Regions from separate parts of the Bacillus sp. H1a genome, predicted to be linked through region 1. Evidence: riboswitches for the same ligand, from Rfam matches in the RefSeq annotation. Region 1 holds a riboswitch; each other region holds the start of a gene.
The links. A riboswitch is a leader RNA that binds a small molecule or an ion and turns the genes downstream of it on or off. The one in region 1 is predicted to bind thiamine pyrophosphate.
Positions count from the first base shown of each region.

Region 2: linked by a shared signal. The riboswitch ahead of U860_RS0124125 (MTH1187 family thiamine-binding protein) and the one ahead of thiT (energy-coupled thiamine transporter ThiT) in region 1 are both predicted to bind thiamine pyrophosphate.
Region 3: linked by a shared signal. The riboswitch ahead of tenA (thiaminase II) and the one ahead of thiT (energy-coupled thiamine transporter ThiT) in region 1 are both predicted to bind thiamine pyrophosphate.

Region 1 covers NZ_AYMH01000027.1:57,818-68,084, forward strand. The annotation lists gene U860_RS0113035 (HAMP domain-containing sensor histidine kinase) at 1-1,675, shown strand, start outside; gene thiT (energy-coupled thiamine transporter ThiT) at 1,895-2,518, opposite strand; TPP riboswitch at 2,583-2,684, opposite strand; gene U860_RS0113045 (FeoA family protein) at 2,879-3,106, shown strand; gene feoB (ferrous iron transport protein B) at 3,103-5,091, shown strand; gene U860_RS0113055 (FeoB-associated Cys-rich membrane protein) at 5,108-5,275, shown strand; gene U860_RS0113060 (lipoprotein BA_5634 family protein) at 5,310-5,888, opposite strand; gene U860_RS0113065 (PspA/IM30 family protein) at 6,301-6,966, shown strand; gene U860_RS0113070 (DUF350 domain-containing protein) at 7,047-7,451, shown strand; gene U860_RS0113075 (DUF4178 domain-containing protein) at 7,473-7,979, shown strand; gene U860_RS0113080 (DUF4247 domain-containing protein) at 7,993-8,808, shown strand; partial or broken gene U860_RS0113085 (hypothetical protein) at 8,905-9,099, shown strand; gene U860_RS0113090 (YitT family protein) at 9,246-10,118, opposite strand.
Region 2 covers NZ_AYMH01000055.1:7,014-17,280, reverse strand. The annotation lists gene U860_RS0124130 (methyl-accepting chemotaxis protein) at 1-1,663, shown strand, start outside; TPP riboswitch at 1,725-1,826, shown strand; gene U860_RS0124125 (MTH1187 family thiamine-binding protein) at 1,929-2,249, shown strand; gene U860_RS0124120 (ABC transporter permease) at 2,221-2,994, shown strand; gene U860_RS0124115 (ABC transporter substrate-binding protein) at 2,991-3,989, shown strand; gene U860_RS0124110 (ABC transporter ATP-binding protein) at 3,986-4,735, shown strand; gene U860_RS0124105 (ABC-F family ATP-binding cassette domain-containing protein) at 5,135-6,667, shown strand; gene U860_RS35690 (hypothetical protein) at 7,133-7,288, opposite strand; gene U860_RS0124095 (DUF1992 domain-containing protein) at 7,378-7,749, shown strand; gene U860_RS0124090 (thioredoxin family protein) at 7,760-8,074, shown strand; gene U860_RS0124085 (hypothetical protein) at 8,088-8,345, shown strand; gene U860_RS0124080 (hypothetical protein) at 8,482-8,625, shown strand; gene U860_RS0124075 (TetR/AcrR family transcriptional regulator) at 8,706-9,287, shown strand; gene U860_RS0124070 (MFS transporter) at 9,355-10,267, shown strand, end outside.
Region 3 covers NZ_AYMH01000047.1:311-10,577, forward strand. The annotation lists tRNA gene U860_RS0121980 (tRNA-Ser) at 1-62, shown strand, start outside; tRNA gene U860_RS0121985 (tRNA-Met) at 88-164, shown strand; tRNA gene U860_RS0121990 (tRNA-Asp) at 167-242, shown strand; tRNA gene U860_RS0121995 (tRNA-Phe) at 252-327, shown strand; tRNA gene U860_RS0122000 (tRNA-Thr) at 346-418, shown strand; tRNA gene U860_RS0122005 (tRNA-Trp) at 425-495, shown strand; tRNA gene U860_RS0122010 (tRNA-Ile) at 509-585, shown strand; tRNA gene U860_RS0122015 (tRNA-Asn) at 595-669, shown strand; tRNA gene U860_RS0122020 (tRNA-Glu) at 671-742, shown strand; gene U860_RS0122025 (CBS domain-containing protein) at 882-1,301, shown strand; gene U860_RS0122030 (DUF3965 domain-containing protein) at 1,686-2,837, shown strand; gene U860_RS0122040 (hypothetical protein) at 3,079-3,411, opposite strand; gene U860_RS0122045 (SH3 domain-containing protein) at 3,417-4,574, opposite strand; TPP riboswitch at 4,825-4,937, shown strand; TPP riboswitch at 4,998-5,100, shown strand; gene tenA (thiaminase II) at 5,190-5,885, shown strand; gene U860_RS0122055 (ABC transporter ATP-binding protein) at 5,854-6,603, shown strand; gene U860_RS0122060 (ABC transporter permease) at 6,603-7,355, shown strand; gene U860_RS0122065 (ABC transporter substrate-binding protein) at 7,352-8,353, shown strand; gene tenI (thiazole tautomerase TenI) at 8,364-8,984, shown strand; gene thiO (glycine oxidase ThiO) at 8,977-10,086, shown strand; gene thiS (sulfur carrier protein ThiS) at 10,102-10,267, shown strand, end outside.

The DNA.
Region 1 (10,267 bases):
AAGTGCAGAAGGAATTCAGAAGCTGGAGCAAGACTTTTTAAGAGAAAATAATACGTGGATTACGACTTTAGACCAGTATGGGAATTTAAAACATTCAAATGATTATTATTTTGAGGTAACGATAGACCGTAAGCAACAGAAGAGTTTTGGACAACAAATATTCATGCTTCCCTTATACAATCTCATTAATATAGAAGAGATTGATAATAAAGCATTAGATCAGTTCTTAGGACAAGAAATTTATTTTTCTGGAGTAAAAAAAGAAGATAGTTTTATTCCATTCTCTTTCGCGTTAGGTAAGCAGAATTTAAGCGGATCTAATAAACCGCTAGAAAAGGCATTTAAGGAGAAAATAAGTAAATTAAATGAGGAGAAAAAGAAAGCAGCTCAAGAACAATTTGTTAAGGAAAAGAAGCCGGCCGTTCAGGAACAAGCTGCCCAAGAATCAGATGTTTACATAGGAGGACGTGTTACGAAAGTACAGTTACCCGATGTAAAAGGACCTGTAAATCCAATTTATAAAAATAGTTTATTCTTAGATAGCATAAAAGAGTTTCAAACAGAGTTATTACTAAAAGAAAGCGATCAAATACAGTATGAAACACAAACAATGGACTATGAAAAAAATGATATAAAATATAAATTATTAATTAAACCAATAACAGATAAAGACGGATCAGTGACATATATATATGCAATGGCATCTTTGCAACCAGTCGATGAGGCTGTACAAATGGTGCAAGATTATTACATTTACATTATTGCGTTTGTAGTCGTTCTTATATTTCTAGCTTCGTTCTATTACTCAAAACAAATTGCAAAACCGTTACTAAAAATAAATGATACAACGAAAAAAATAGCGCATTTAGATTTTACAGAAAAAATTCCGATTACTTCAAAAGATGAAATTGGTGATTTATCGAAGAATATTAATGTACTATCTAATAAACTCCATTCTCATATTGGACAGCTTGAACAAGATATTGAGAAGGAAAGAAAATTAGAAAATACGAGAAAAGAATTTATTTCAGGTGTTTCACATGAATTAAAAACACCGTTAAGTATTATGAAAAGCTGTATTTCTATTTTAAAAGATGGGGTAGCTGAACATAAGAAAGAGTATTATTTTCAGGCGATGGAGAGAGAAGTAGACAAAATGGATACTTTAATTTTGGATATGCTTGAGTTAGCTAAATTTGAGTCAGGCACGTATAGAATGAAAAAGGATTCATTTTATATTGATACGATAATTGAAGACATATGCGAACAGCTTTCTGTAGAGATAGAGAAAAAAGAGCTTCGTGTTCATAAAAATGTATGTCCAATTGAAGTAATTGCAAATCAAAGTCGGATTGAACAAGTCATCGTGAACTTCATTACGAATGCAATACGTTATACACCAAATAAAGAGGATATCATTATTTCTACAATAGACGGGAAAGATCGTATAAAAGTGTGTATTGAAAATAAAGGTGCCCGCATTGAAGAAGAACAATTAGATAAAATTTGGGATCGTTTTTATAGAGTGGATGCAGCTCGCCAGCGTTCACAAGGTGGAACGGGGCTTGGGCTGGCCATTTCTAAAAATATTTTAGAATTGCACGATGCTGAATATGGGGCAAAGAATACAGAAGATGGTGTGTTATTTTACTTCTATTTACCGAAAAAAGCGTAGATGATACAATCTACGCTTTTTTAATTTAATTTCATATTATCTTTACTTAATCTTTATTTTTAAGCGATATAATCGGGTTAGAAAAAGAGGTTATGTAAGGAGTAGATTAGCCGTGAATAGCAATTTACTAGGTGTGATGGTATTTATTTTCTTTTGTGCATTTATTGTATTTATTATTGATATTACTCATTGAGAGCTTTGATAAAAAAAGAGCGCTAATTAAGCGCCCTTTTTTTGTGAATTCATTTGATAAGCACCAATGCTTTTGAATAAGCGTGGTGAAGTGATAAATAAAAATATAAGTAAAACTGTACATAAAATAAATGACCCAATCATTGTGCTACCGTTAAATATTAAAGAATATAAGAAAGCTGATTGTCCTTTTGGTGCATATTGTCCCCAGAAAATGATACCGGCAATAAAGTGGCAGAAGTAGCGAGCTAAACTACCGATAAAAGTAGCAAGGATAATATAGGAAATGGTTTTCTTTCTTTCACCGTTGATTAAAGTTTGTTGAATTTGTTTATAAAAGATTCCAGCAAATCCAACGAATGCGAAAGCAACAAAGTATTCAATGATTACTTGAATTGGTGTGACGATAATTGCATCCCCTACGACAATTTGTAATAATCCCCAAATTAAGCCTCCTAAGAAAGCCATTTTGAAGCCCCAGCGGTATGCGATAATAAAAATAGGAATCATAGCAAATGAAATGGAACCGCCTGTTGGAAGTTTAATTGATAATGGTAAAATATCGATAACCAAGGCGAAGGCTGCAAGAATTGCAGATTCGATCATCGCTTGTAAATTGGTGTTACGCATGTTGTCTCCCCCTAAATCCAAGTTACACAAAAAAGAACATTATCATAGGAGGATACGAAATACGTAAATAAAAAAGAGGTATGTATTTCGGACGTTTGCACAATCCCTGCGTTAGCATTAACTAACAGGTTCGAAGGGTCGGAACGAAGTGTTCCCTCTCAGCGGCAAGGCTCCCCCTGTGATAACGAGATTCTTTATTTGCTATTGTTTATTGTAAGCGAAATGGATGAGAATGGCAAATGAACCTTGTATGACAATAATTGAAATATAATTGTATTGAAATGTTAATAAATATGAAGCAAAAAGATATAGTCCAAATGAAATAGAGTATGATATAATTTTCTTGAAAATAATTATCATTCTCTTCTGAGGGGGAAGGTTATGAGCTTAGTAGATATAAAAATTGGTGAGAAAGTGTTAGTACAAAGTATTCAGTCGCTAGATAATTTACTAAAGAGAAGACTGGCTGCTTTCGGTCTCGCGGAAGGAAGCGAACTTCGCCTGAAACAGAAGGCGATGTTTAAAGGTCCTTGTACATTGGAGTGTCGTGGACAGCTAATTAGTATTCGTCATTGTGACGCGAAAATGATAAAGGTGGAATTAGCGTGAATAAGGTTGCTTTGCTAGGGAATCCGAATACAGGGAAAACATCATTATTTAATGCGCTCACTGGTTCTTATGAATATGTAGGGAACTGGAGCGGTGTAACAGTAGAAAAGAAGGTTGGTAAATTAAAAGGTAAGCAAGGAACATTAATTGATTTACCAGGCGTTTATGATTTAAATCCAGTTTCACGTGATGAAGGTGTCGTTACGAACTTTCTACTAACAGACGAATTTCATCATATGTTAAATATAGTGGATTCTTCGCAATTTGAGCGAAATATGCATTTAACATTACAATTACTTGAATTTGGTAAGCCAGTTTCAATTGGTTTAAATATGATTGATGTGGCAAAGCAAAGAGGAATTGTTATTGATGTAAAACGATTATCAGAAATATTAGGTGTAACAGTCGTTCCTGTCGTTGCAAGAAGCGGAAAAGGCTGTGAAGAATTACTTGCTACTCTTCATGAAGAGAAACAAAAAGAGAAAAAGCCATTCGTTATTTCATATGGTGTACAAATGGATGAAGGAATCGGAGAGGTAATCGCTCTTTTAGAGACAGCGAATTATGAGCATCCAAGATGGTTAGCCCTTCAATTTTTAAGCAATAACGAAGTAGTAGAAAAAGAAATGAAAGCATTACCAATTTATAAGGAACTTATAGCCATTCGATCTCGTTTAGAAGGAAAACTTGATTGTACGTTGGAGGAGCATATTTACAAAACTCGTGAAGCGTATATTGAAAAGTTAAAAACAAATGTCATTCAGCATGAGAAAGAAGGAAAAATTCCTTTTTCGGAAACAATCGATAAGTTAATTACACATAAAATTTTAGGACTTCCAATCTTTTTAGCAGTTATGTTTTTTATTTTTCAAGTTACGTTTACGTGGATTGGTACACCTTTATCTGATATGCTTGATGGATTTTTTGGCGGGCAACTTACTGATTGGGTTACAGCTGGTCTCGCAAGTGTTGGGGCTTCTGATTTTATTCAAGCGCTCGTTACAGAAGGTATTATTGCCGGTGTTGGTGCGGTATTAGTATTCGTTCCACAAATCTTTGCACTATTCTTCTTCATTTCATTATTAGAAGACTCAGGATATATGGCGCGAATTGCAGTTGTTATGGATAGAATTATGGAGTTTTTCGGCTTAAACGGAAAAGCATTTATCCCGATGATTATCGGCTTCGGATGTAACGTTCCAGGTATTATGGCAGCGAGAACGATTGAACAGGAGAAAGAACGTTTACTTACAATTTTAGTAACACCATTTATGTCTTGTTCAGCACGTTTACCTGTATATGCATTATTTGCGGGAGTGTTCTTCCCTCATAGTCAGGCGACTGTTGTGTTTTCTTTATATGTTGCAGGTATTGTTCTTGCGTTACTCGTTACAAAAATTATGTCCCTTACTATTTTAAAAGCGGAAAAATCTATTTTTGTAATTGAACTACCTCCTTACCGTGTGCCACAAGCGAAAACACTATGGCTGAGCACGTGGGAGAAAGGTAAAGGATTTGTTCGTAAAGCAGGTACATTTATCTTCGGTGGTTCTGTTGTCATTTGGTTATTAAACTATGCAGGCCCATCAGGATTCGGTGTTGATATGGGAGACAGTTTCTTAGCGATGATTGGTGGTTTTATCGCTCCACTATTTGCACCGCTCGGCTTTGGAACGTGGCAAGCTGGGGCATCCCTTTTAACAGGATTTTTAGCGAAAGAAGTTGTCGTTTCAACAATGGCGATTATTTATGCGGTTAAAGAAGATGTGCTAGGAAATGTAATGGGGGCACATTATACAGCGTTATCAGCGTACGCATTTATGTTCTTTGTTTTATTATATGTTCCGTGCTTAGCGACAGTAGCTGTTATTAGACGTGAAACAGGATCGGTGAAATGGACAATTTTCTCTGTCGTTTATCCACTTGTTGTTGCTTATGTATTAACGCTCATTATATACCAAGTTGGATCCTTACTCGGATTCTAGAAGGAGATGTATTACAATGATGGTCAATATTATAATTGGAGCTATCATTTTTGGTTATGCAGCATATACGTTAGTTAATTTTGCAAAGAGAAGTAAAAAAGGAAAATGCGCAGCATGTTCTTTAAATAAGTCATGTCAGTCGCAAACTTGTAGTCCAGATATGGAGCAAATTGCTCATAAATAGAAAAAGCTTTGCGAATTTCGCAAAGCTTTTTTATTTACTTTTTAATTGTAACAAGTTGAGCTCCTTCTACACCATTTTTTCCAGGGAATTCTTTACTAGGATCTTTATCGAATTTTAGTACGCCTACAGATTTCTCTTCACCTTTTACATTCCCGTAAGTTGCATCGTCAACAATTGCGAACATGTCTGCATATGCGCGGCCACTTCCGATAATTGTGTTACCTTCATATTTTAATTTTGCCCCATCAAGTGTAGCATTTTCTACCTTCTCTTTTGCAAATAGTACGCCTTGCTCTGCTGTTACAGCTGGTAATTTATCAATTGCTTTTGTGTCGTCATTTTTATCGACTTTTTTAAGGAGTTCTTTCTTAATAAGTTCTTCCCCTGTTTTCTTATCCATTACAAGAACCTTTTTATCTTCAAGTGTTGTAAGTTTCATTTTATACATATCTTTTTCTTTTACTTCTTTTTTATTTTTATCCGCAATTTGCTGAACTTGTTCTTCTGTTCCGTACAATACAAAGCCGTTCGCTTTTTCTCCTAATAAAGAACAACCTGATAATGCTCCGAATGAAATTGCTGCCGCTAACCCGATTCCTACTAATTTTTTCATGATGATTTCTCCTTTTATATGTTTTATAGTAAATGCAGTTTCTGTATTAGTCCTGAAATTATGAGAAGCTTTTTTGTTATTCCGTTGCTTATGGTATTAGTCTATAAGAAATATGGAGATGCAACTATCGAGTTAGCTTACAGTAACATTACAATGATGTAATTTAATGAAAGTACGTAAAAATAAGTTAATTTCGAGAAAAGAAATAATAAGAATATAGTAGGAATACAATATTCTATCTAGAATGTCATATTATATTGGATGTATTTTGGAAATAACATGTAAGGACATCTTAGTTTTGTTATAATAAACACATAGGTTGTAAAAATGAATATTCTTACTGTAAAGGGAGATTTTTAATTTTTCTAAGTAGTGAATTTGAAATATGAGGTATATCATAGGAGGAATTTGGATGTCTGTATTTAAACGATTACGAGATTTAACAATGTCAAATGTGTATTCATTAATTGAAAAAGCTGAAGATCCAGTTAAGATGACGGATCAATATTTACGTGATATGCAAGCGGATGTACAAGAAGCTGAGAAAAGTGTAGCTGCTCAAATCGCACTTGAGAAAAAGTTCAAGTTATTATTTGAAGAGCAAGAAGCACTTGTGAAAAAACGTGAAGAGCAAGCACATATGGCTGTTCAAGCTAGCAACTTAGATCTTGCGCGTCGTGCTCTTGAAGAAAAACAAAATGCAGAGCAAAAGATGAATGAATATAAAGCAAGCTATGAACAAAATAAAGCTGCTGCTGATAACCTTCGTGCGAAGCTAGAAGAAATGCGTAAGCAATTAACAGAGCTGAAAAATAAACGTGAAACACTTGTGGCACGTGTAAACGCAGCGAAAGCACAAAAGAATATTAATCAGGCGATGTCTGGATTTGATGCAAATACAGCAAAAGCTGGTTTAAGCCGTATGGAAGAGAAAGCTCTTCAATTAGAGGCTGAGGCAGAAGCGAGCGGTGAAATTTACAAAAAAGAAAAATCATTAGACGATGAATTCGCAAGCTTAAATAAAAATTCTGCTGTTGACGATGAATTAGCTCGTATTATGAAGCAGTATGAGAAATAATATAGAATAGAGACAAATGGACCGACATGTCTAAATATATTCATGTCGGTTTTCTATTATATTTTAGAGGAGGTTTTGCAATGACATGGATGAATGTGTTAGCTATGCTCGTATGGACAGGGGCGAGTGCGGTACTTTTATTTGCAATTATGTGGGTTGATTCGATTTTTACAAAATACAATGATTTAAAAGAAATAAAAAACGGGAACACAGCTGTGACAACACGTTTCGTTATGAAGCTATTTGCTCAAGGATACATCTTGTCACAATCAATTACGAAAGCGAATGATTTATGGCAAGCGCTTCTTGCCTCAGCAGTTTCATTCGTTATTTTATTAGTTGTAGAAATGTTTATTGAATTTGTTTTAAGAAAAATGGTAGGTCTTGATTTAGAAGAAGGAACGAAAGAAGGCAGCGTAGCACATGCGATGTTAGCTGGTTCATTACATATCGTTGGTGCACTTATTTTAGGTGCTTGTTTATAAAGAGAGAAGGAGGGGTAGATTGTGAGCTTATTTAAACGTATTAAAAATATAATGAAAAGCCCGGAGCAGCCGAAACCAGAAAAGAGTCTTTTAACGTTAGCTCCTGGCGATATGATTGAAGTTTCGTTAGTAATGTATGAATTAACTGGGAAAACGAGTATGCATTCTCGGAAGGAGATTGTTTTAACCCTGCGGGACGGGAAAGACATTCGCTATTTAAAAATTGAAGACCGTGAAAATACGTATTACAAATTATATACACCAATTGACGGTCGTTTAGATTCAATTGATGAAATTCCGACGACAATCGAAATGGATGATACAGAGTACCATATGGAAGAGCAATATAATGGACGTGTTGTTGTAATGGGGAAAACACCGTTCTCTGCTTCGGAGGAACAGTACGTATGGGAATTCCAGTCTGATAACCGTAAATTATTACGTATTGAATGGCAAAATGGTCGCACAATGATGTATGAGGGAGAAGCAATTATTCCTGCTGATGTACAAATCATAAGAGCAACATAAGGGGGGCGTAATCATGTCAAACCGATTGTTTACCATGATTAAATCGTTCGTAATCCCTATACTTGCTATCGTTACATTACTTGTTATTGCGGGTTATGCTTTATCAGGCTGTCAAAGTGGTCAAGCGAAGTCAATTCAAGACCGCTATCCGCTTGAGTCTGTCGCAAAGGAAGGTAAACAAGAATCTTACGTGTATAGGGCCGCCAATCGGTCAGTTCCTGAAGTCGCAAAGGAACTTATAGCCGAAAGGAAACCGAAGCAAGCATCTAAAGAAGACGAAAATCAAATGTTCCTCGTTTATTCTGATAAAATGTATAATCTTCAAAAGGATAAAGAGAAACCATCTGATACGTTAATTGAAATAAGTAATGAAGAATTTGTCCGTCAAAATTACCAACCATCCTTCTTACAAGGATATATTATGGGGAGTATAATAAACGATATATTCGGTTCACGAAAATCATCATACGGTGATTATCGCGGATATAACGACAGACAAAATCATAAACCGGTTATTCCGGAAAGACCACCTACGAAAGAAGAAAAGAAAACCCCGCCTCCAATTACGAAGGAAGGGAAAGGATCGATTATTAAGCGAGGCGATAATGTTGATTCGAAACCATCAGTAGGTGATACAGGTAGTATTACGGAAAAAGGAAGTAATACCCCGCCACCGTCTACTGGAAGCAAAGGGACAATCACGAAAACGCCAGGTGGCTCGAGTGGATCTGATGTGAAGCCGAAATCATCCATTAAAACTCCGCCAAAGAATACGTCTCCCCCGAAAACGAGGGTTGGCGGCTCAGGAAAAATTACGAAAAGAAGATAATGTAGGGACCGAGAAGCAGAATTTGCTTTTCGGTCTTTTTATTATGGAAATTAATTCTTTATAACTGGTGCAATTAATATATAAGGAGGGATTAGTATGACTATGTATAAAAGGTTTAGTGCAATTATGTTCCTCGTATTAATTGTAAGTCTGTTTATTAGTACAACGATGGGATTTCACTTTGTAGTAGGTATTCTATGGATAGTATGTACATGTACTCTATTTCTGTATATTCCGCTTCGTTTTCAACATGAAGTGACCGCCTTTCAAAAATACGTAGAATGGATTAAGAGTGAAGGAAGATGGGGGAGTGCAAATATATCAGCGATTTTTAAAATATATCGATTTACCGACAAATACCGACAACGGTAGCAACCTAATAATAAAACGAGGCTGTTCCAAATTTTCTTTTGGAACAGCCTCGTTTGTTATAACTATTAATGAATATCATGTTTCTTGAAATTACCGCCTTTTACTTCTGCTACGTCATAAACTGTAATAAAGGCATTTGGATCAATTTCCTGAATAAGTTCTTTCATTTTACTTTCTTCTAAACGGTTAATTACACAAGAAATTTCTTTAAATTTCTCTCTTGAATAACCACCATAAACTTCATTGTATGTTGCGCTTCGGCCTAAACGATCGCGAATCGTTTCTACCATTAGCTCAGGTTCTTTTGTAATGATTTTAAATGTTTTTGATCCACTTAAACCAACCTCAACAATATGAATTACTTTAGAAGCGATAAAGTAAGCAATTGCCGAAAGGATAGCTCCTTGAAGACCAAATACTGTTGAAACAAAAATAAAGACAAACATATTTAAGAATAAAATAAGGTCACTTGTTCCAAATGGTAATTTACGAGAAAGTAATACTGCTAGCATATCGATTCCATCTAATGCACCACCGTTACGTAATGCAAGTCCCATACCAAAACCGATAACAATACCACCAACAACAGTAACTAAAAGTGTGTCGCCTTCAATAATGGTTGGTACGCCGTGCATGAGAACGGTACCTACTGCTAGCGAAGCGATTCCGATAATAGAATAAATTGCAAAGCTTTTACCAATTTGCTTATATCCTAACCAAACGAAAGGAATGTTAATAATTGCGATTAGAAGTCCTAATGGTAATCCAAATAATCTTGAACTAACGATACTTAAACCAGTCACACCACCGTCTGATACGTTATTTGGAATTAAGACAGCTTCTAATCCGTACGCTGTGATAAATGCCCCAATAATAATCATTAAAGCTTTTGAAGCAATCTTCAGCTTATTGGGCTTACTCTTGATCATTTTTTTCATATAATTTCCTCGTTTCAAACTAGTTTCTTTTTCTTGCATGTTTGCTAATCAGTTCGACTCATGCCTAACAATTATTTTAACATTATATTTGAAAAAATTCTCCTTTAATGGGTGTATGCAGGGAATATTATCAACATATTACTATGTAA
Region 2 (10,267 bases), on a different contig from region 1:
TGGTAGTATGGGGGCGTTAAGTTTTAATATGTTTCAAAATAGTATGATGTCTATATTTGAAAGGCATTCTTTTGAAACTGGAGATACGGTATTACATAAATTAGACGCAGAAATATTGAGAGATGTTGCAAAAGACCCAACGGCAGAAAGAGAAAAAAGAGAGAAATTAACAGAGAAATTAGATGAATCAACGAAAGAATTGAACAGTGTTGGACAAACGTATGTTGTTGGAGCGAAAAAAAATGAAAAAGGTGAGTTACAAATCGTCGGTTTGTCTACAGGTTTAGCAAATGTTGTTGAAGTAAAGCCGGGAGACTATTATAAACAACCAGATCGTTGGATGAAAGCATATGATAAAGTAATGAGCACGAAAAAAGCAAACATGACAGAAGTATATGAAGACGAATTAGGATCATGGGTAACGATATTAGAGCCAATTAAAGATGGAGAAGATAATATTGTGGCAATTGTTGCAGCCGATGTAGATGCCTCTATTGTTCCTAGTACAAAGGAAAAATTCATTATACAAGGTTTAATGTTTATTTGTATTTCTGTTTTAATTGCAACTGTTATTCAATTCTTAATTGTACGTAACGCACTTGCTCCATTGCGAGATTTACGTGAAGGATTGCGCAAAGTCGGTGAAGGTGATTTAAGTATTAAATTAGAGGAGAGACCAGATGATATTGGTATTATTAATGCGTATTTTAATAATACCATCGAGAAGTTTAAAGGAATTATAGATAAAGTGAAGCAGACAGCAGAACAGGTTTCCTCATCTTCACAAGAATTGTCAGTGAGTACGAAAGAGAATAGCATGGCAGTTCAAGAGATCGTAAGTTCTATGGTTGAGTTAAGAGCTGGCGCTCAGTCACAAGAAACTGCAGTACCACAGTATTTAGGTATTGTATATGAAATGGAAGATAAGATGGAAGAGATAACGAATGCTGTAAAACAAATGGCGAAAGAGTCTGAAGGTATGGAGCACCATTCAGTAAAAGGAAATGGTGTTATTGAACAGACGATTAATCAAATGAACATAATACAAAATGCAGTACAAGATTTATCTTCTATCATTTATTCTTTGGAAACAAGATCAAAAGAAATTAGTGATATTGTAACTGTAATTACAGGTATTTCAAATCAAACTAATTCGCTAGCTTTAAATGCTTCTATTGAGGATTCACGTGCTGAGGAAACCGGAAGGGGATTTGCCGTTGTTGCTGATGAAGTGCGTAAATTAGCAGAGCAGACGGAAGCATCAGCAAAAGATATAGCGAAATTAATAGGGGAAACACAAGCTGAAACGGAAGAAGCTGTTGTTTCAATGCAAAAAGCTTCAAAAGAAGTAGAATCAGGAATTAAACTTGTTCAAAGTAGTGGTGCTTTCTTTGAACAAATTTCAAGGTCAGCACAATCTGTTACAAATCAAGTTAGAGTTGTTTCTAGCAATTCAAGTGATATATTGCAAAATAGCCAAAATATTGTTCGTGTTGTAAATGAACTATCACTTATCGCAAATACGTATGCGAATAGTAGTAGTAATATTGAAGAAAGTATGAAAGAACAGGAAATGTCTGTACAAGATATTGCTGAATTAGCTAGTTCTTTAAGCTGGCTTTCACAGGAGTTACAAGAGTTAATTGGGGAATTCAAAAGTTAAATGAAATGATTATACATGCTTTTGTTTGTTCAATAAAATAAATCATGCTACAATGAAAACGAATTAAGAACCGGGGAGCCAATTGGCTGAGAGGATGTAAGTATACATCGACCCTCAACCTGATCTGGATAATGCCAGCGTAGGGAGTTACTTTAAAGTGATGTAGCATAAGTTATTATAGAATAACTTGTATACAAGGCTTTCCTACATGGTAGGAAAGCCTTTTCTTTTTTTTGGAAACATATTTTGTAAGGGGGATTTTATTATGTCACAACAAGTTACAATTTCATTTTCAGTAGTACCACAAGCGAAGAACAAAGATGTGTATTCCGTTGTTGATAAAGCAATTGAAGTTGTACAACAGTCGGGAGTTCGTTATGAAGTAGGGGCAATGGAAACAACGTTGGAAGGAGAATTAGATGTACTTCTTGACGTCATTAAACGTGCGCAACAAGCTTGCGTCGATGCTGGAGCAGAAGAAGTTATCACTTCTATTAAAATTCACTATCGTCCAAGTACGGGCGTAACGATTGACGAAAAGGTTTGGAAGTACCGTGATGAATATGCAAAACCAGAAGCGATCTAAAATAATTACAACAATTTGGCTTATCCTTCTCATTGCTATGTGGGAAGGATCTGTTTCATTATTTAAAATTGAGCCGTGGATTTTACCGAAGCCATCAGCAATTGTGCAAGAGTTAATTGGAATGAAAGATTTACTATTACCGAATACAGTGCAAACGTTACAGGAAGTAATAATTGGGTTGTTTTTTGCAATTATACTTGGGACGAGTATTGCTATCATTATGGATGTTATCCCGTTATTTCGGATTTTAATGAATCCGTTGCTAGTTATTTCGCAAACAATTCCAATCGTTGTGCTCGCTCCATTATTTATTATTTGGTTTGGGTACGGAATGTTGCCAAAAGTAATGGTTGTTATTCTTGTTTGTTTCTTCCCAATTGCCCTTAGCATTTTAGAAGGTTTCCAAACGGTAGATAAAAATATGCTGAAACTGTTACAAACAATGAAGGCGACGAAATGGCAAGTTTACCAGAAAGTAAAGTTGCCAGCAGTGCTCCCATACTTTTTCTCAGGTTTAAAAATTGCAGTTACATATAGCGTAATGGGGGCAATTATCGGAGAATGGCTCGGTGCAAGTGAAGGGTTGGGGGTTATGCTTACGAGAGCTACAAAATCCTTTTTAACTGCTCGAGTATTTGGTGTTGCAGCGATTATCGTCATGGTGACATTATTCCTGTACTTTATTGTTGAATTTATGGCAAGAATAACAGCACCATGGATATACAGAAAGGGCGGCAGAAAATGAAAAAAGGTTTAAAAATTATGTTAGCTGCATTATTAGCAGTTGGTGTTGCCGGATGTAATGCGGCGAAGAAAGAAGAGAGCACAAGCAAAGAAAAGAAAGTGAAAGTCGTTTTAGATTGGTTCCCAAATACAAACCATACTGGTTTATATGTGGCGAAGACTAAAGATTATTATAAAAAACAAGGGTTAGATGTAGAAATCATTCAACCAGGTGATAATGTTACGGCCGAACAAATGATAGCTTCAGGAAAAGCTGATTTTGCGATAAGTGCACAAGAAAATGTAACATTGGCTCGCGTTGAAGGTATTCCTGTTGTGTCGGTCGGTGCAATTATTCAACATAATACATCTGCTTTTGCATCGTTAAAGAAAGATAATATTGCTTCAGCGAAAGATTTTGAAGGTAAACGTTATGGTGGCTGGGGAGGACCAGCAGAAGAAGCGACGTTAAAGACAATTATGGATAAACATCAAGCTGATTTTAATAAAGTTGAAAAAATTATTCTTGGACAAACAGATTTCTTTAAATCAATCGGTCGTGATGCAGACTTTGAATGGATTTATTATGGATGGGATGGAATTGAAGCGAAGCGTCAAGGAAAAGAGTTAAATACAATTATGGTAAAAGACTTAGATCCAGCACTCGATTTCTATAGTCCTGTCATTATTACAAGTGAAAAACATACGAAGCAAGATAAAGATTTTGTGAAAAAGTTTATGACTGCAACGACGGAAGGTTATAATTTTGCAATTAAAGAACCGAAAGAAGCTGCTGATATTTTAATTAAGGCTGTTCCAGATGTGAATAAAGAATTAGTACAAGAAAGTCAAAAGTGGTTAAGTACAAAGTATCAAGATGATGCAAAAGCGTGGGGAGTACAGAAGGAAGAGATTTGGACGAATTACATGAATTTCTTATATGACAACAAAGTTATTAAAAAGAAAATTGATGTAAAAGATGCTTTTACAAATGAATTCCTTCCAAGTGAAAAATGAGTGGATTACAAATAAAAGATATTGTAAAAGCTTTCGATGGAAAGAATGTATTAGCAAATATTAGTGCTTCCATACAAGAGGGAGAGTTTGTCTCCTTTGTGGGCCCAAGTGGTTGTGGAAAAAGCACATTATTAAATATGATTGCGAGTGTTGAACAACCAACGAGCGGAGAAGTGTTTTATAACGAGAACTATGTAAAAAAACAAGATGTTGTTAGTTATATGCCACAACAAGATTTATTACTACCGTGGCGATCTGCTTTGCAAAATATAGTTCTTCCATTAGAAATCGAAGGGAAGCCTAAAAAACAAAGGCTGACAGAAGGAATGGAAGCATTAAAGCAGTTTGAGCTAGATGAATATGCAAATCATTACCCAGATGAGCTATCAGGTGGAATGCGTCAAAGAATTAGTTTCCTTCGCACATATTTATGTGAAAAGCCAATTATGCTACTCGATGAGCCTTTTGGAAAATTAGATGCATTTACAAAAATGGAAGTACACAGTTGGCTTTTAAATTCTTGGCATCAAGAAAAGCAGACAATTGTTATGGTTACACATGACTTAGATGAGGCAATTTTGCTTTCTGATCGCGTATTTATTTTATCTCAAAGACCGGCATCAATTGTTGGAGAGGTACAAGTGAAATTACCTCGACCGCGAACAATGGATATGTTAACATCTCTGGAGTTAAAGAAAGATAAGGAAGAAATTTTAAGAGTATTGGCTCCTTATATGAAAAAATAGAAAAAGCCTCTTAACAGTTTTAGTATAATTACTGTTAAGAGGCTTTTTTGCAGAACATGAAATGAATAAGAAGGAACAAAAGGAAAAATAGCGAATAGAATATAACAGAGTAGTTTATACTCGTAATATAACAAATGTAAAAGGAGTGAAAGGATAAAATGACTTTATTGACTGTTCTTCAAATGGTTTTAGCTTGATATGGGAGAAGTCTGCCCATTTTTAAAGATTAAGCTAAATTGAAGACAGCAGGTAAAGAACCTTAATCCTTTTTTACGATAATAAATTGTAATGGGTAAGGTGTATTCACCTTACCCATTTTTATATGTACAACTAAATAAGTCTTTATGCTGTTGTTCTCTCTATTTAGCTTATGAACTATAAGTAGAGGAGAGAGATAAAATGAGTATATTAACAGTAGAAAATGTAAGCCATTCATATGGTGAGAAAACTATTTTATATAATGCATGTTTTCGATTATTAAAGGGCGAACATGTTGGGTTAGTAGGGAAAAATGGAATTGGAAAATCAACATTGTTACGCCTGTTAACAGGAGAACTTATACATGATGATGGGAAAATTGAATGGTTTCCACATGTGAAGGTTGGCTTTTTACAGCAACATATGGATTTACAAGAAGGTATAACAATTGAAGAATACTTGCAAAGTGCATTTTCTAGTTTGTATGCGATTGAATGTGAAATGTTAAAAATTACAGAAGAGATGGCTATAACGGAAGAGATAGGGAAACTATTAGTAAAGTATGGCGAGCTACAAACGATACTTGAAGGTTCTAATTTCTATCAAATTCGTACAGAAATTGAAGAAGTAGCAACCGGTTTAGGCTTGTTTGAAATAGGGATGGAAAAGGATGTTTCAAAGTTAAGTGGTGGTCAGCGGACAAAGTTATTACTTGGAAAACTCCTTTTAGAAAAAGCGGATGTTTTATTATTAGATGAGCCAACTAACTATTTAGATACAGCGCATATAGAATGGTTGCAATCGTATTTAAAAATGTATGAAAAAGCTTATATTATCATTTCGCACGACGAGGCATTTTTGAACAATATTACGAATGTCATTTATCATCTAGAAGAACGAAAGGTTAAGCGCTATGTAGGAGATTATGAAGCCTTTTTGCAAAGTTATCAATTACAAAGGAAACAATTACAAGCGGCGTATGCGAAACAACAAAAAGAAATTGCACATTTAGAAACCTTTATTCAAAAAAATAAAATTCGAAAAGCGAAACAAGCAAAAAGTCGTGAGAAGGTATTAGAGAAAATGCAAAAGGTGGAAAAGGTTAACGATGTACCTCGTGCGCGTTTTGATTTTAATGTTTATACTGAGCCAGTGAGTCGTATATTACAGGTAGAGAAACTGAAAATTGGTTATGGTGAACCGTTATTTCCAGAATTGGATTTTCAAGTAAAAAAAGGGGAAAAGATTGCAATTGTTGGTCATAATGGGGTTGGAAAAACAACAGTGTTAAAAACATTACTAGGACAAATAAAGCCGTTAAGCGGTTCAGTTTTTATTGGTGAACGGGTAAAACCAGCTTATTTTGCACAAGAGGAATTCGCTTCAGAAATAACTGCACTAGAAAGAGTATGGGCAGGGAGACCAGATATGACAAGAAAAGAAATCCGACAAGCATTAGCAAAGTGCGGATTGAAAGAAGATCATGTTTTAAAACCTATCCATTTATTAAGTGGAGGGGAACAAACGAAAGTACGATTATGCGAACTTATCGTAACTCAAAGCAATGTTTTAATTTTAGATGAACCAACTAACCATTTGGATACAGAGACTAAGATGGCTTTGCAGGAAGCGTTAAAACAATATAAAGGTACGGTTTTAATTGTTTCACATGAGCCCTCTTTCTATAAAGCGTGGATAACAAAAGTATGGAATATTGAAGAATGGAACGTTTAAAAATAATCACAAAGAAAAGGCATTAGCTTTTATGAGCTAATGCCTTTTCTTTGTAATTAACATGATTTTCGAGAATTCTTACATGAGAATTGTATGAAGAAGCACTCTTATGGTGCGCTTATAAGCGTGCTTTTTCTGCGATTATATTTATAATAATACTAGATGCCTTTCCCTAATAGGCCACTATCTTTCTTTGTATATATATAGATAGTTTGAAGTGGAATAAAAATTATTCCTATATGTAAAGGATAATGTGATTAGTATGGGAAGACAATAGTAATTAAAGGAAATTCATGTAAAATTCAGCTGAGCTTCATACAAACTTCATATTAGAAACTAAATATAAATATAATAGATTATTAGAATGTTTATTTTTTACTTTTTATAAAATTAAAAGTTTGAATTTAGGAATTAACGTTAAAACCTAAATCCAAACCTTATTGAAATAATTAAATAAGGTTACGTTTAGTTTTCACTAATGACTGCATTTAAAAGTTCAGCAGGATTTCCTGTTCCTGCGCCTCTGATTGTAACGAATCCACCCGGAGGAATTTCGCCACTCCACCCTACATTAGTAATTACATAACGATTATTTGTTTTACTACTAATTTTAGAATCCAAAACTTGTGTGTCTTTGCTATTGCGTAATGTAGCAGAAAACTGAAATTTCATGTAAAATAATAGTAAAAATATGTAAAGGAGGGAATAGTGTGGATGTGTTTTTGAATATTGCTGAAGAAAAAATTCGTCAAGCAATACGGAATCGAGATCTCAATAATATTCCGGGAAAAGGAAAACCACTACAATTAGAAGACCTTTCAATGGTACCTCCAGAATTAAGAATGAGTTATAAAATATTGAAAAATGCGGGTATGATTCCACCAGAAATGGAATTGCAAAAAGATATATTAAAAATAGAGGATTTAATCGCTTGCTGTTATGATGAGGTTGAGAGAATAAAATTACAAGAAGAACTAACAGTAAAAACTTTGCGTTTTCAGCAGTTAATGGAAAAGAGAAAAATTAAAGACAATTCAGCATTTCGTATGTATCAAGATAAAGTATTTCGCAAATTACGTTAAGAGGGATAAGATGAATCATTTTCAAACGGTAGAAGAATTAGCGACATATATTGAAGAACAGCAGTTAGTACTTCTGTTTATAAAAACGGAAAATTGTGGTGTTTGTGATGTTATGTTAAGGAAAGTAAATTATGTATTAGAGGGTTATGATTATGTAAAGAAAGTAGAGGTTTTACTACAAGACATGCAAGAGATTGCGGGTCGATATTTAGTATTTACAGGGCCGACAGTTCTATTATTTCATGAGGGGAAGGAGATTCTTCGTGAATCGCGCTTTATTTCACTTGAAAATATAGAGAGAGTACTTCAATTGTTAGAAAAATAAGGGAGGTTTTTATATGGGGTTTGTTATTGCAGCGTTGCTATTTTGTGTTTTAGTTTGGATGATTGCAGCATCAGTTAAATCAAATAATCGAAGAGTAAACCTTACTAAAAAAAGTAATGCACATAATATTTCTAACACCTCATCACCATCATTTTTCTTTGCTGGATCTGATAGTAATAGTTCACATGATGGCGGTCATTCACATGATTGCGGAGGATCTTTTGGCGGAGATAGTGGAGGTAGCTGCGATGGAGGCGGCGGTGGTGATTGATGAGAAATACGCCTTATACGGGCGTATTTCTTTTTAAACAAACGTTTGATTAGTGGAATTACATACACATAAAAAACAGTTAAACAAACGTTTGATTAAAGTTTCACTTTATAAACATGTTATAAGGGGAATGGAAATGAAAAGGGAACCGAAAGTGAAAAACAAAGGGAAAGTAGCATTATTTTTATTAGTTGCTGGAGGCGTATTTCTTGTTAAACTGGGGTTTAAATTTGGAACAATACACATGATTCGAGTTTGGTTTGAAAATACGTTTTCGTAAATAAGGAATATAGCCTCTTGCGATAGAGGTTTTTCATTTGTTATTATTAGACTGAACGGTCGGTTTAAAGAGGTGTGAGAATGAGAAAAAGCGCAGAAGAGATAAAGAAAGAAATTGCATATAAAGCAGAGAGTCTGTTTTCACAAAAAGGCTATGCAGCTACATCTATGGAAGATATTTGTGAGATTACAGGGCGAAGTAAGGGAAGTATTTATTATCACTTTAAAAGTAAAGAAGAATTATTTTTATTTGTAGTGAAACAGCATACGTATGATTGGCTTGAGAAATGGAATGAAAAAGAGAAGTTGTATATTACTAGTACTGAGAAATTATATGGCTTCGCAGAATATCATGTAGAGGATATACAGCAACCTATTTCTAATGCAATAGAGGAATTTTCTATGAGTCAAGTTGTAAGCAAAGAGATTTTAGATGAAATGCTAGCTTTAACTAGAGAATCATATGGTATTTTTGAGAAATTAATTGAAACAGGTATACAGTCTGGAGAGTTCCGTGAAGATAACACTCGTGATCTTATGTATATTGTAAACGGCTTATTATCGGGGCTGGGAGTGCTCTACTACGAGCTTGATAATAACGAATTAAAACGAATTTATAAAAGGGCAATAGATGTATTGTTAAAAGGGATGGCAGCTGAATAATAAATCAGCAGCTTTTCTTATAAAACAAATTAGACCGAACGGTCGGTTTATAAAAGGAGGAGTGAAAATGAAAGCGTTATTTAAAAATCGAGCATTTATGCTCGTTATGGCATCTGATATTTTACAGCAATTTGCAATTTGGATCAGAAATATGGCTCTTTTGTATTTCATAATGGAGCGAACGAATAATGATCCAATGTCAGTGTCGCTATTATCAGTTATGGAATATGCACCTATTTTTATTTTCTCGTTTATTGGTGGTGCGCTAGCAGATCGCTGGAACCCGAAAAGAACAATGGTCGCTGGAGATGTGTTAAGTGTACTGTCTATTATAGGAATTGTTTTGTTGTTAAAGATTGATTACTGGCAGGCAATATTTTTTGCAACACTCGTTTCCGCAATTGTAGGTCAGTTCTCTCAGCCGTCATCTTCACGTATATTTAAGCGCTATGTAAAGGAAGAACAGGTAGCAAGTGCTATTGCATTTAACCAAACATTACAGTCATTATTTATGATTTTTGGACCAGTTGTAGGTTCAATTGTGTATACACAACTTGGCTTATTTACGTCACTATATAGCTTGATCATTTTATTTTTGTTATCGGCTATTGTTCTTTCGCTATTACCAAAATGGGTTGAACAAGAGCAAGCGGTGAGAGGTTCATTAAAAAATGATATAAAAGAAGGATGGAAATACGTTCTTCATACGAAAAATTTACGTATGATTACGATCACTTTCACAATTATTGGTTTAGCAGTTGGATTAACGAATCCATTAGAAGTATTCCTTGTGATCGAACGTTTAGGCATGGAAAAGGAAGCAGTTCAATATTTAGCTGCAGCTGACGGAATAGGTATGTTAATCGGTGGTATTGTTGCAGCAGTTTTTACTTCAAAAGTAAATCCGAAAAAAATGTTTGTATTCGGCATGAGTATATTAGCGATATCATTTTTAGTAGAAGGACTGTCTACATCGTTTT
Region 3 (10,267 bases), on a different contig from region 1:
GGTCTTGAAAACCGACAGGCGGCGAGAGTCGCGCGGGGGTTCGAATCCCTCTACCTCCTCCATTTATTTTAAAAAACATAATATCGTCGCGGGGTGGAGCAGTCTGGTAGCTCGTCGGGCTCATAACCCGAAGGTCGCAGGTTCAAATCCTGTCCCCGCAACCAATGGTCCCGTGGTGTAGTGGTTAACATGCCTGCCTGTCACGCAGGAGATCGCCGGTTCGACCCCGGTCGGGACCGCCATTTTATGTTGGCTCGGTAGCTCAGTCGGTAGAGCAGAGGACTGAAAATCCTCGTGTCGGCGGTTCGATTCCGTCCCGAGCCACCATTTTTTTTTTTTTTTTTTGCCGGCTTAGCTCAATTGGTAGAGCAACTGACTTGTAATCAGTAGGTTGGGGGTTCAAGTCCTCTAGCCGGCATCATTTAGGGGCATAGTTTAAAGGTAGAACTGAGGTCTCCAAAACCTCCAGTGTGGGTTCGATTCCTACTGCCCCTGTAAAAAAGTATATGGGCCTATAGCTCAGCTGGTTAGAGCGCACGCCTGATAAGCGTGAGGTCGATGGTTCGAGTCCATTTAGGCCCACCATATATTTATTCCGCAGTAGCTCAGTGGTAGAGCTATCGGCTGTTAACCGATCGGTCGTAGGTTCGAGTCCTACCTGCGGAGCCATGGCCCGTTGGTCAAGTGGTTAAGACACCGCCCTTTCACGGCGGTAACACGGGTTCGAATCCCGTACGGGTCATAAAAAAAGAGTCAGCAATTTGCTGACTCTTTTTTAGTATGTCTATATCTTCAACCTCTTTTTATTGTGCTGTCTTCCTGAAATAAATAAAGGAATTTAGGAAAAGCTATAGTATGTATTAAAAGGAGGAGATAGAATAATGACAAAGGTTCGAGAACTTATGAGTACAAATATTGTACAGTGTACACCACTAGATAATGTATATGAGGCTGCTGTAAAAATGAAGGAAGAAGCAATTGGTATGATTCCAGTTGTTGAGAATGAACAAGTTATTGGTCTTGTGACGGACCGGGATTTAGTTGTGCGTGGAATTGCTGAAAAACATCCAGGATCTAATAAGATTACAGATGTAATGACGACAAATATCGTTTCAATTTCTCCTGATGATTCTATTGAGAGAGCTACAGAATTGATGGCACAGCATCAAATTAGAAGGTTGCCAGTAGTTGAAGGTGGTCAATTCGTTGGTATGTTAGCCTTGGGAGATTTAGCTATAAGAGAAGTAGCAGATGACCAAGCTGGTTTTGCTTTAAGTGAAATATCAGAGCATACAAAATAATTTATCCCGCTATTTGCGGGCGGCAAGATTCTCACCTCACAACTTTGTGAAAGCGAAGGGAGCAGGTGGGAGTCTCGTTGCTTGGAACGCCCCACTGAGTATAGCTTCAATGTATACACAAAAAAAATATACATCATTTTAACTTTATATGGATAAAGGTGATGTGTTAACATGATAGAGCTGAAAGATTATATACTAGCTATGCATGATTAATATTTTCGATAGTTTTTTAAAATTTGTGATTCATAATTTTTAATGAGATAAAAAGTGATATACTAATAGATATAAGTATTATGATAGATTTTGAATATAACAATATTAATCTATTTTGGTGAGATAAGGAATTAATATTTCCTATGTAGATAAAAAGGGAAGGGGAATTATATGAGGGCTGTACAGGGCGATCCGAATTGGAATTTGGTTACAGATACATACGTAGAACCAAGGAATTTCGCTGAGTTATTTTCTTTGCTTGTACCGCGTCATCCGAAAGGTGAAGGGAAAGAGCGAACTATTTTAGTATGGAAAGAAAAAGAATTTTATAAAGAAGAAAATTTAGCGGCTTTCATCGTATATGGAATGAATAAAGCGAAAGATTTACCGCAGTTTCATAAAGATGAAATTCCCACTTTAGTACGTATTCTTCGCTTATGCCAAGAGATTGGTTGGTATAAAGAAGCATATACATTTATGATTGATCAAGGGTTAGACGAATTTGTCCAAACTTCATTGGAATATGAAACATGGGATCTTTTGACGCAAGCGGTTGCTCTAAACTATTTAATCATTAAACATCGTATTGGTGAATTGGATAATGGAGATGTAGGGATTTGGGAGAGAGTTAAATTTAGTGAGAAATGTATAATGCAGTGTAGACATTTATTATCTCATAAGGAAGTATTGGAGTTTACGTTTTTTTATATGTGTAAGCAAGCTAAGACTCTATCAAAAGAACAGCTAAATAGTGATATGATGGGTCTAGCAATATATTGTAATACTTTTGTGTATGATTTATATACAAATGATTTACTGCGCAAGTATCGTAAATGCACAGATTTCCTATCATATTATGGGCCTAGTCAAGCTGTTATAGCTTGTCAAAAAGCTGTACTGTCTCAAATTTCTGATCGGTTAGATCCACTAAAGACAACGCACGTAGACGATTATTTGTATGTGATGAAAGAAATGATGGAACATATGACGATAGGGTTAATGGATCGATACGATCATTTTATTGGAAAGTTACTTTCTTATGTACCATTTTTCGAAATGATTCAAGTTCCGCAGCATGCATATTATTGTGAAGAATTACTGTATATTTGTAAGGGCATTGAATATAAAGAAGAAATACTACGCAATTATATATTTATACAATTACATGATTGTTTGCCATCATTCTTTAAACTATTTCTTAAAAATAAACGTTATGCAACGATTCATGATATTCTTTTCTATTGGTGTGATGATGAACAAAGAATGAGCTTAGAGAAAAAATATAATCTTAGTTTTATTTATGAAAAATATGCTTGTGGATAAAGAGGACTTTACATATCAAAAATTAATATAAATTAAAAAGGATCTCAAATTTTATGTGAGATCCTTTTTTGTTAGTAAAACAAGGAGAAAGTAATTAAGACAAGAAATAACATTCCATAAAGAAAAAATTGAGCAGTATAACTGCCTTGTATACCAAAAAAAGTATTCGTTTTTTCATATAAATTCAATATATATTTCATTGGGTCATCTTTGAAAGATTGGTACACAGTGTCTCCTCTTTCTAAGCTTCTTGTTCGTGTTTTTGGTTTTTAGGAGCATTAACGTATCTAGCTATGAATAATAAAACAGCCATAAAGAATACAGGAAATGCGGTAGATAAATAAAAACCATTACTAACTATATTTGTTATAAGAGCGCTCAAAAGAAAAATTGCATTATAAATATGGGCAATTTTTTGTTTCAGTTGAACTTGGAATGATTCCATCATAATTTCTAAAGCAACAAAAGCAATGATAATAGACAAAAATACAGTGTTCGTATTATAAATGATTAAACAACAGATTAAACCTAAAAAAGCCAGGTATTCAATAAAGAGAGGTATATTGCGTGGCATACAATTTACCTAACTAAATATGGCAGTGGGTTCACTGCATTTGTTTTTTCAAAATTCCATTCCCCATTATGTAATTCAAAATGGAGATGTTGTCCGTATGAATATCCTGTATTTCCCATATGACCTAGTAATTGTCCGGTTTGTACTTGATCACCAGCTTGTACAGTACGATCTTTCATGTGAGCATAAACTGTTGTATATAATTTCTCATTTATTTGATGGGCGATGAACACGACATTGCCGTAGCTAGCCGAATAATAAGATTTCACAACTTTACCTGCAGCAGCAGCTTGAATAGAGACGTTGCCTTGTGCTGCAATATCTATACCATAATGCATTTGTTCCCAGCGCATATCAAATGTTGAGCTGATTTTCCCTTGGGTAGGGAATTTGAAAACTGCTGGAATTGATGAAGGTGAAGCGGTTGTTTTAGCTTGCGCTTGATTTTGCACTACATATTGTTTTGCCACATATCCGTATCCTGTGCCAAAACGAATTTTATACCAAGTTCCTACTGTTTCTACTACCTGTATTTGTGTACCATTTTGCAGAGAACCGATTGCTGCACTATTTGTGCTAGCAGAGCTACGCACATTTAATTTGGGTGTTGCAACAGTATAAGAAGGAGAACCTTGTACAGTTATACCTTTTACTAGAGGTGTGGATCCATTAGATACAAATGTTTTTTGTACGTAACCAATTTGGCCGTTATGTAATATTTTGTACCAATCTCCTTGTTCACCTTGAATTGTAATGAATTGACCATTTGGCAATATATCTAGAATAGAAGATTCTGTATTAGGTTCAGAACGAACGTTTAATGCGTTTGCATTTACGATATATTGATACTTTTGTTGAACATTTTTTTTGAATAGAATTGCATCTTTTTTCATATAGCCTGTTTTGTTGTTAACGGATACTTTATACCAATCTTGAGCTGTCTCAAGAATAGTAACTGGGCTATTAAATCGAATGTTATCAATTATTGCACTGTCTGCATGGCTATTTTGATGTAGTGCAACGTTGTCAATTTTTACATACCCCGTTTTTGCTTTAGATGATTGCTTAGCAGCAGCTGTTTGTATATCGGATTCTCCCATATAAGGAAGTAACGAAGCAATTGCGATAGTAGTTGCTGTTAAAGCTGTAGCTTTCATATTCATGTAATAAAGACCTCCTCTAGTTGTATAGTTGTAATTTTATTATAGTATAAAGATACAATATATTGGTCTTATTCACATAAATGTAATATGAAATCAATATAAATAATGTTAGAAGAGAGATTCGTATATATATATCATTTGTGGAGCTGCATTTATATTTGTTTAACATGTTAAGATTTAATGCGCAATTAAGAAAATTAAAATAGTTGATGATGACTTATGACAATGTTATACTGACAGTGATAATTTTATAGTTTGCTAGGAGAGCTGGTGTTGCCAGCTGAGAGGAGGGCCGTAAGCCTTTGATCCTTTTCATTACCTGATCTAGATTATGCTAGCGTAGGGAAGCAATTCGGACATTAACAATGAGTCCCCGTTTCTTTGCGTATAGAAACGGGGCTTTTTTATTTGAAAATTTTATATTAACACCACTAGGGGTGCTTTTCGTGCTGAGAGAGGAATAATCCTTAACCCTTACAGACCTGATCTAGGTAATACTAGCGAAGGGAAGTGGAACAACGAATAAAATATATTTTTATTTGCTGTGGCCACTTCTTATATAAAGAAGTGGCTTTTTTATTGGGATAAACAGATATACAGGAAGGGGAAATATAAATGAAATTTTGTGAAAGATTATTTGAGACGGTGCAGCCTGTATGGGAGAAAAGTCATAATCATCCGTTTGTAGTAGGTATGGGGGATAGCACTTTAGAAAAAGATAAATTCCAGTATTATATTATTCAAGATTATTTATACTTGTTGGATTATGCAAAACTATATGCAATTGGTGTTGTAAAGGCAACGAATCCACAAGTTATGGCGAAATTTGCAGAGCAAATAGATGGTATTTTAAATGGTGAAATGACGATTCATAAACAATATGCAAAAAGACTTGGGATTTCTGCCCAGGAGATGGAATCGGCAAAACCATCTGCTAAAAATTTAGCTTATACAAATTATATGATGTCTGTATCTCAAAATGGCACACTTGCAGAATTAATAGCAGCTTTACTTCCATGTATGTGGAGCTATTGGGAGATTGGAAAGCGTTTAAATGATATTCCTGGAGCAAGAGATCATGAGTTCTTTGGGGAGTGGATTCAAGGATATAGTTCTGAAGAATACGGTAACCTTTGTATTTGGTTAATAGATTTATTAAATGAAATGGCAGTTGGGAAGTCAGAGAAAGAGCTAGATCGATTAGAGGAGATTTTCTTATATTCCAGCCGATTTGAATATTTATTCTGGGATATGGCTTATCGTAAGGAGATGTGGGGATTTGAGGAGCAAGAACATACTACAGTTTCGTAATGTTTCCTTTCATTATGATGAAAAACCAATCATAGAGGGACTAAATGCCAATATACAAGAAAAAGAGTTTGTGAGCATTATTGGACCAAGTGGCTGTGGGAAAAGTACTTTATTTCGCCTTATTACAGGTTTAGAAGAGGCGAGCAGCGGACAAATAGAGCTTATGGAAACAAAGAGGCATCCTGTAGGGTATATGCCTCAAAAAGATATGCTTTTGCCATGGAGAACAGTTATTGAGAATGCTGCTTTACCGTTAGAGTGCCAAGGTGTGCAGAAGAAAGAAGCACAGGTAAAGGCAAAGGAACTGTTACATAAATTTGGTTTACAAGGGTACGAGAAAAAATATCCGAAAGATTTATCTGGTGGTATGAGACAGCGCGTATCTTTTATCCGAACTTTATTAACAGGCGGAGAGATATTATTGTTAGATGAACCGTTTAGCGCGTTGGATGCTTTAACGAAGGCATCTTTGCAGGAATGGTTGTTTGAACAATGGCAAGAGTGGGAAAAAACAATTTTATTTATTACACATGACGTTGAAGAAGCCCTTTTTCTTTCTAATCGTATTTTTGTTGTAGAGCAGCAGCCGATAGCTACTTTAACTGAGCGAATTGTGCCGCTTGAACGTAACAGAACAAGAAAAGATTTACATAAGCCTGAAGTGTTAGCGCTTAAGGATGAGCTTCTTAGTATGTTACAAAGGCAGGTACTTGTATGATGAATCGTTTGAAGGAGCTATTACCTGCCCTCACATTAAGTGGAATTTTACTTATTGCTTGGGAAGTAGGAGCAAGAATTGTAGATGAGATGTACATTTTGCCATCACCTTCTGCAATTGTAATGAAGATATGGGCGCTGAAAGATATATTATTTACGGTTCATTTACCTGCAACGTTGTATGTCGTTTTAATAGGTGTTGTTATTTCTATCGTCTTGGGCGTAGGGCTAGCAATGTTAATGAATGCGAGTACGTGGATGGAAAGAGCATTTTATCCATTATTAGTTGCCTCGCAAACAATTCCGATTACAGCGCTTGCGCCGCTATTTGTTTTATGGTTCGGATATACCATTTGGAGTAAGGTTGTTGTCACAGTTTTAATTACATTTTTCCCAATTGCGGTCAATACGTATGATGGACTTCGCAGTACGAAAAGAGAATGGGAAGAGCTTTTAGTTACGTATGGTGCAACGAAAAAAGATGTTTTTCTAAAGCTAAAGTTGCCATCTGCTCTTCCTTACTTTTTCTCAGCGTTAAAAATTGCGGTACCACTTAGCGTTATTGGGGCAGCGATTGGAGAATGGCTCGGTGCGCAAGCTGGGCTTGGATATTTCAGTAAAAGAATGATGACGCAGTTAGACGGAGCGGGGGTATTTGCACCAATTGTATTGTTATCATTATTAGCTATTTTCTTCGTCATACTTGTTTCGATATTAGAAAGGAAATTCATTAGTTGGAGGAAACATTCATGAAATTATTAAAACGCATCTTTGTGTTTACATTATTAGTTGCAATGATTACAGGATGTTCTAGTAATTCAGCATCAGATAAGAGTAAAAAAGAGAAAGAAATAACAGTAATGCTGGATTGGTATCCGAATGCGGTACATAGCTTTATTTATGCCGCAATTGAAAAAGGATACTTTAAAGAAGAAGGAGTAAAGGTGAATATTAAATTCCCTTCTAATCCGACTGATCCATTAACATTAGCAGCTGCTGGAAAAGTGACAGTTGGTTTGTATTATCAGCCAGATGTTGTGATTGCAAGAGCAAATGAAAACATTCCAGTGAAATCAATTGGAGCTGTCGTACGTTCGCCGTTAAATCATGTTGTATCGCTGAAATCAGCAGGTATTCAGTCACCTAAAGACTTAGAAGGAAAAACAGTTGGATATTCTGGAACACCTTTAAGTGAAGCGTATTTAAAAACGATGGTAAAAGAAGATGGTGGTAATCCAGATACAGTGAAAGTAGTCGATGTTGGATTCGATTTAGTACCAGCGTTAATTACGAAAAAAGTAGATGCTGTAACAGGGGCATACATTAACCATGAGGTTCCTGTTATGCGTCATGAAGGTCATGAACCAGCTTACTTTAATCCAGCTGACTACGGGGTGCCGAATTATCATGAGCTTGTATTTGTAACAGGTGATAAAACTTTGAAAAAGGATAAGGAAGCGTTGCAAGCCTTTTTACGTGGTGCGAAAAAAGGCTATGATTTCATGAAGAAAAATCCGGATGAAGCACTAAATATTTTATTAAATCATCAAGAAAAAGAAAACTTCCCACTTGTACCAGAAGTTGAAAAAGAAAGTATGAAAATTTTATTAGAGAAGATGGAAACGAAAGATGAACCATTCTTATCAGATTCAAAAGAGTCATGGGAGCAGCAAAATAAATGGTTGAAAGAAAAAGGGATGACGAAAGAGGTTGTTCCAGCCGATGAACTATTCGAAAACATTTTAAAGTAGGCGAATGCATATGAAAAATGAGCTCCATGTAATCTCAAATGGTCAAATGCCATTCGAAGAGGTAGTGAATGTAGGGATACAAATTGAGAGTGAGATTGATTATTTGCATATTCGTGAGCGTGAGAAAAATACGAAGGAATTGTATTACGGTGTGGAAAGCCTTTTGGAGAAAGGCTTTCCAGCATCCAAAATAGTGATAAATGATCGAATTGATATTGCTATTCTATTAAATATTCCACGTGTTCAGCTAGGGTATCGAAGCGCAGATGTAAAGTTAGTGAAAGAAAAGTTTTCTTATTTGCATGTTGGTTATTCAGTACATTCTTTAGATGAAGCGATAGTGGCATTTAAAAATGGAGCGGATTCGCTCGTTTACGGTCATGTATTTCCAACGGCTTGTAAAAAGGGTGTGCCAGCAAGAGGATTAGAAGAAATTGCTCATATGGCAAGGTGTTTATCAATACCAATCACCGCAATTGGTGGAATCACTCCTGAAAATACAAACGATGTTCTTGCAAATGGTGTAAGTGGCATTGCTGTTATGTCTGGGATTATAAGCAGTAGTAATCCGTATAGCAAGGCGAAATCTTATAAGGAATCAATAAGAAAGTGGGCGGGAAAACATGTGTAAGAAGTATGATGTAGCGATTATTGGCGGAGGTGTAATTGGCAGTTCAATTGCACACTTTCTAGCGGAAAGAGGGCATAAAGTAGCGATTGTAGAGAAGCAAGGAATCGCATCTGAAGCTTCGAAAGCAGCAGCTGGTTTGCTCGGTGTTCAGGCAGAATGGGATGAATATGATCCGTTGTTTGAGCTTGCTAGAGAAAGCCGTGCTATATTTCCACAACTTGCAGAAGTTTTACGTGAAAAAACAGGCATCGATATTGGGTATGAAGAAAAGGGAATTTATCGCATTGCCCAAAATGAAGATGAGAAGGAAAGAATTCTTCATATTATGGATTGGCAACAGAAAACAGGCGAAGATTCCTACTTTCTAACAGGGGAGCATTTGCGGGAAAAAGAACCATTTCTTTCCGAGTCAATTATAGGGGCGGTATATTACCCAAAAGACGGTCATGTTATTGCACCAGAGCTGACGAAAGCATTCGCACATTCCGCGGCATTTTCTGGAGCTGACATATATGAACAGACAGAAGTGTTTGATATTCAAATTGAAAACAATACGGTGACTGGAATTGTTACAAGCGAAGGTGTAATCACATGTGAAAAAGTCGTTATCGCTGGAGGTTCATGGAGTACGAAATTACTACATTATTTCCATAGTGATTGGGGTACATATCCAGTTAAAGGAGAAGTTGTTGCAGTAAGAAGCAGGAAGCCTCTCTTGAAAGCTCCTATTTTCCAAGAGCGGTTTTATATTACGCCAAAGCGCGGTGGCCGTTATGTAATTGGGGCAACGATGAATCCTCATACGTTTAATAAAGCTGTGCAGCCAGAAAGCATAACTTCTATATTAGAGCGTGCTTACACGATATTGCCTGCTTTAAAAGAAGCAGAGTGGGAAAGTACGTGGGCTGGGTTAAGACCGCAGTCTAATCATGGAGCTCCTTATATGGGAGAGCATGAAGAAATAAAAGGTTTATATGCTTGTACTGGGCATTATCGAAACGGTATTTTATTAAGTCCTGTTTCCGGTCAGTATATGGCTGATTTAATAGAAGGAAAGCGAGAAAATCATTTGCTAGATTCATTGCTTCCTAAATCGGTTTAGAAAGGGGATGGAAGTTTGAATTTAAAAATTAATGGTAAGCAAATTGAAATACCAGCGAGTGTAAAAACAGTAGCTGAGTTACTTACACATTTAGAATTAGATAAAAGAATCGTTGTAGTAGAGCGTAATAAAGATATTTTACAAAAAGATGATCATAAGGATACATCTGTTTTTGATGGAG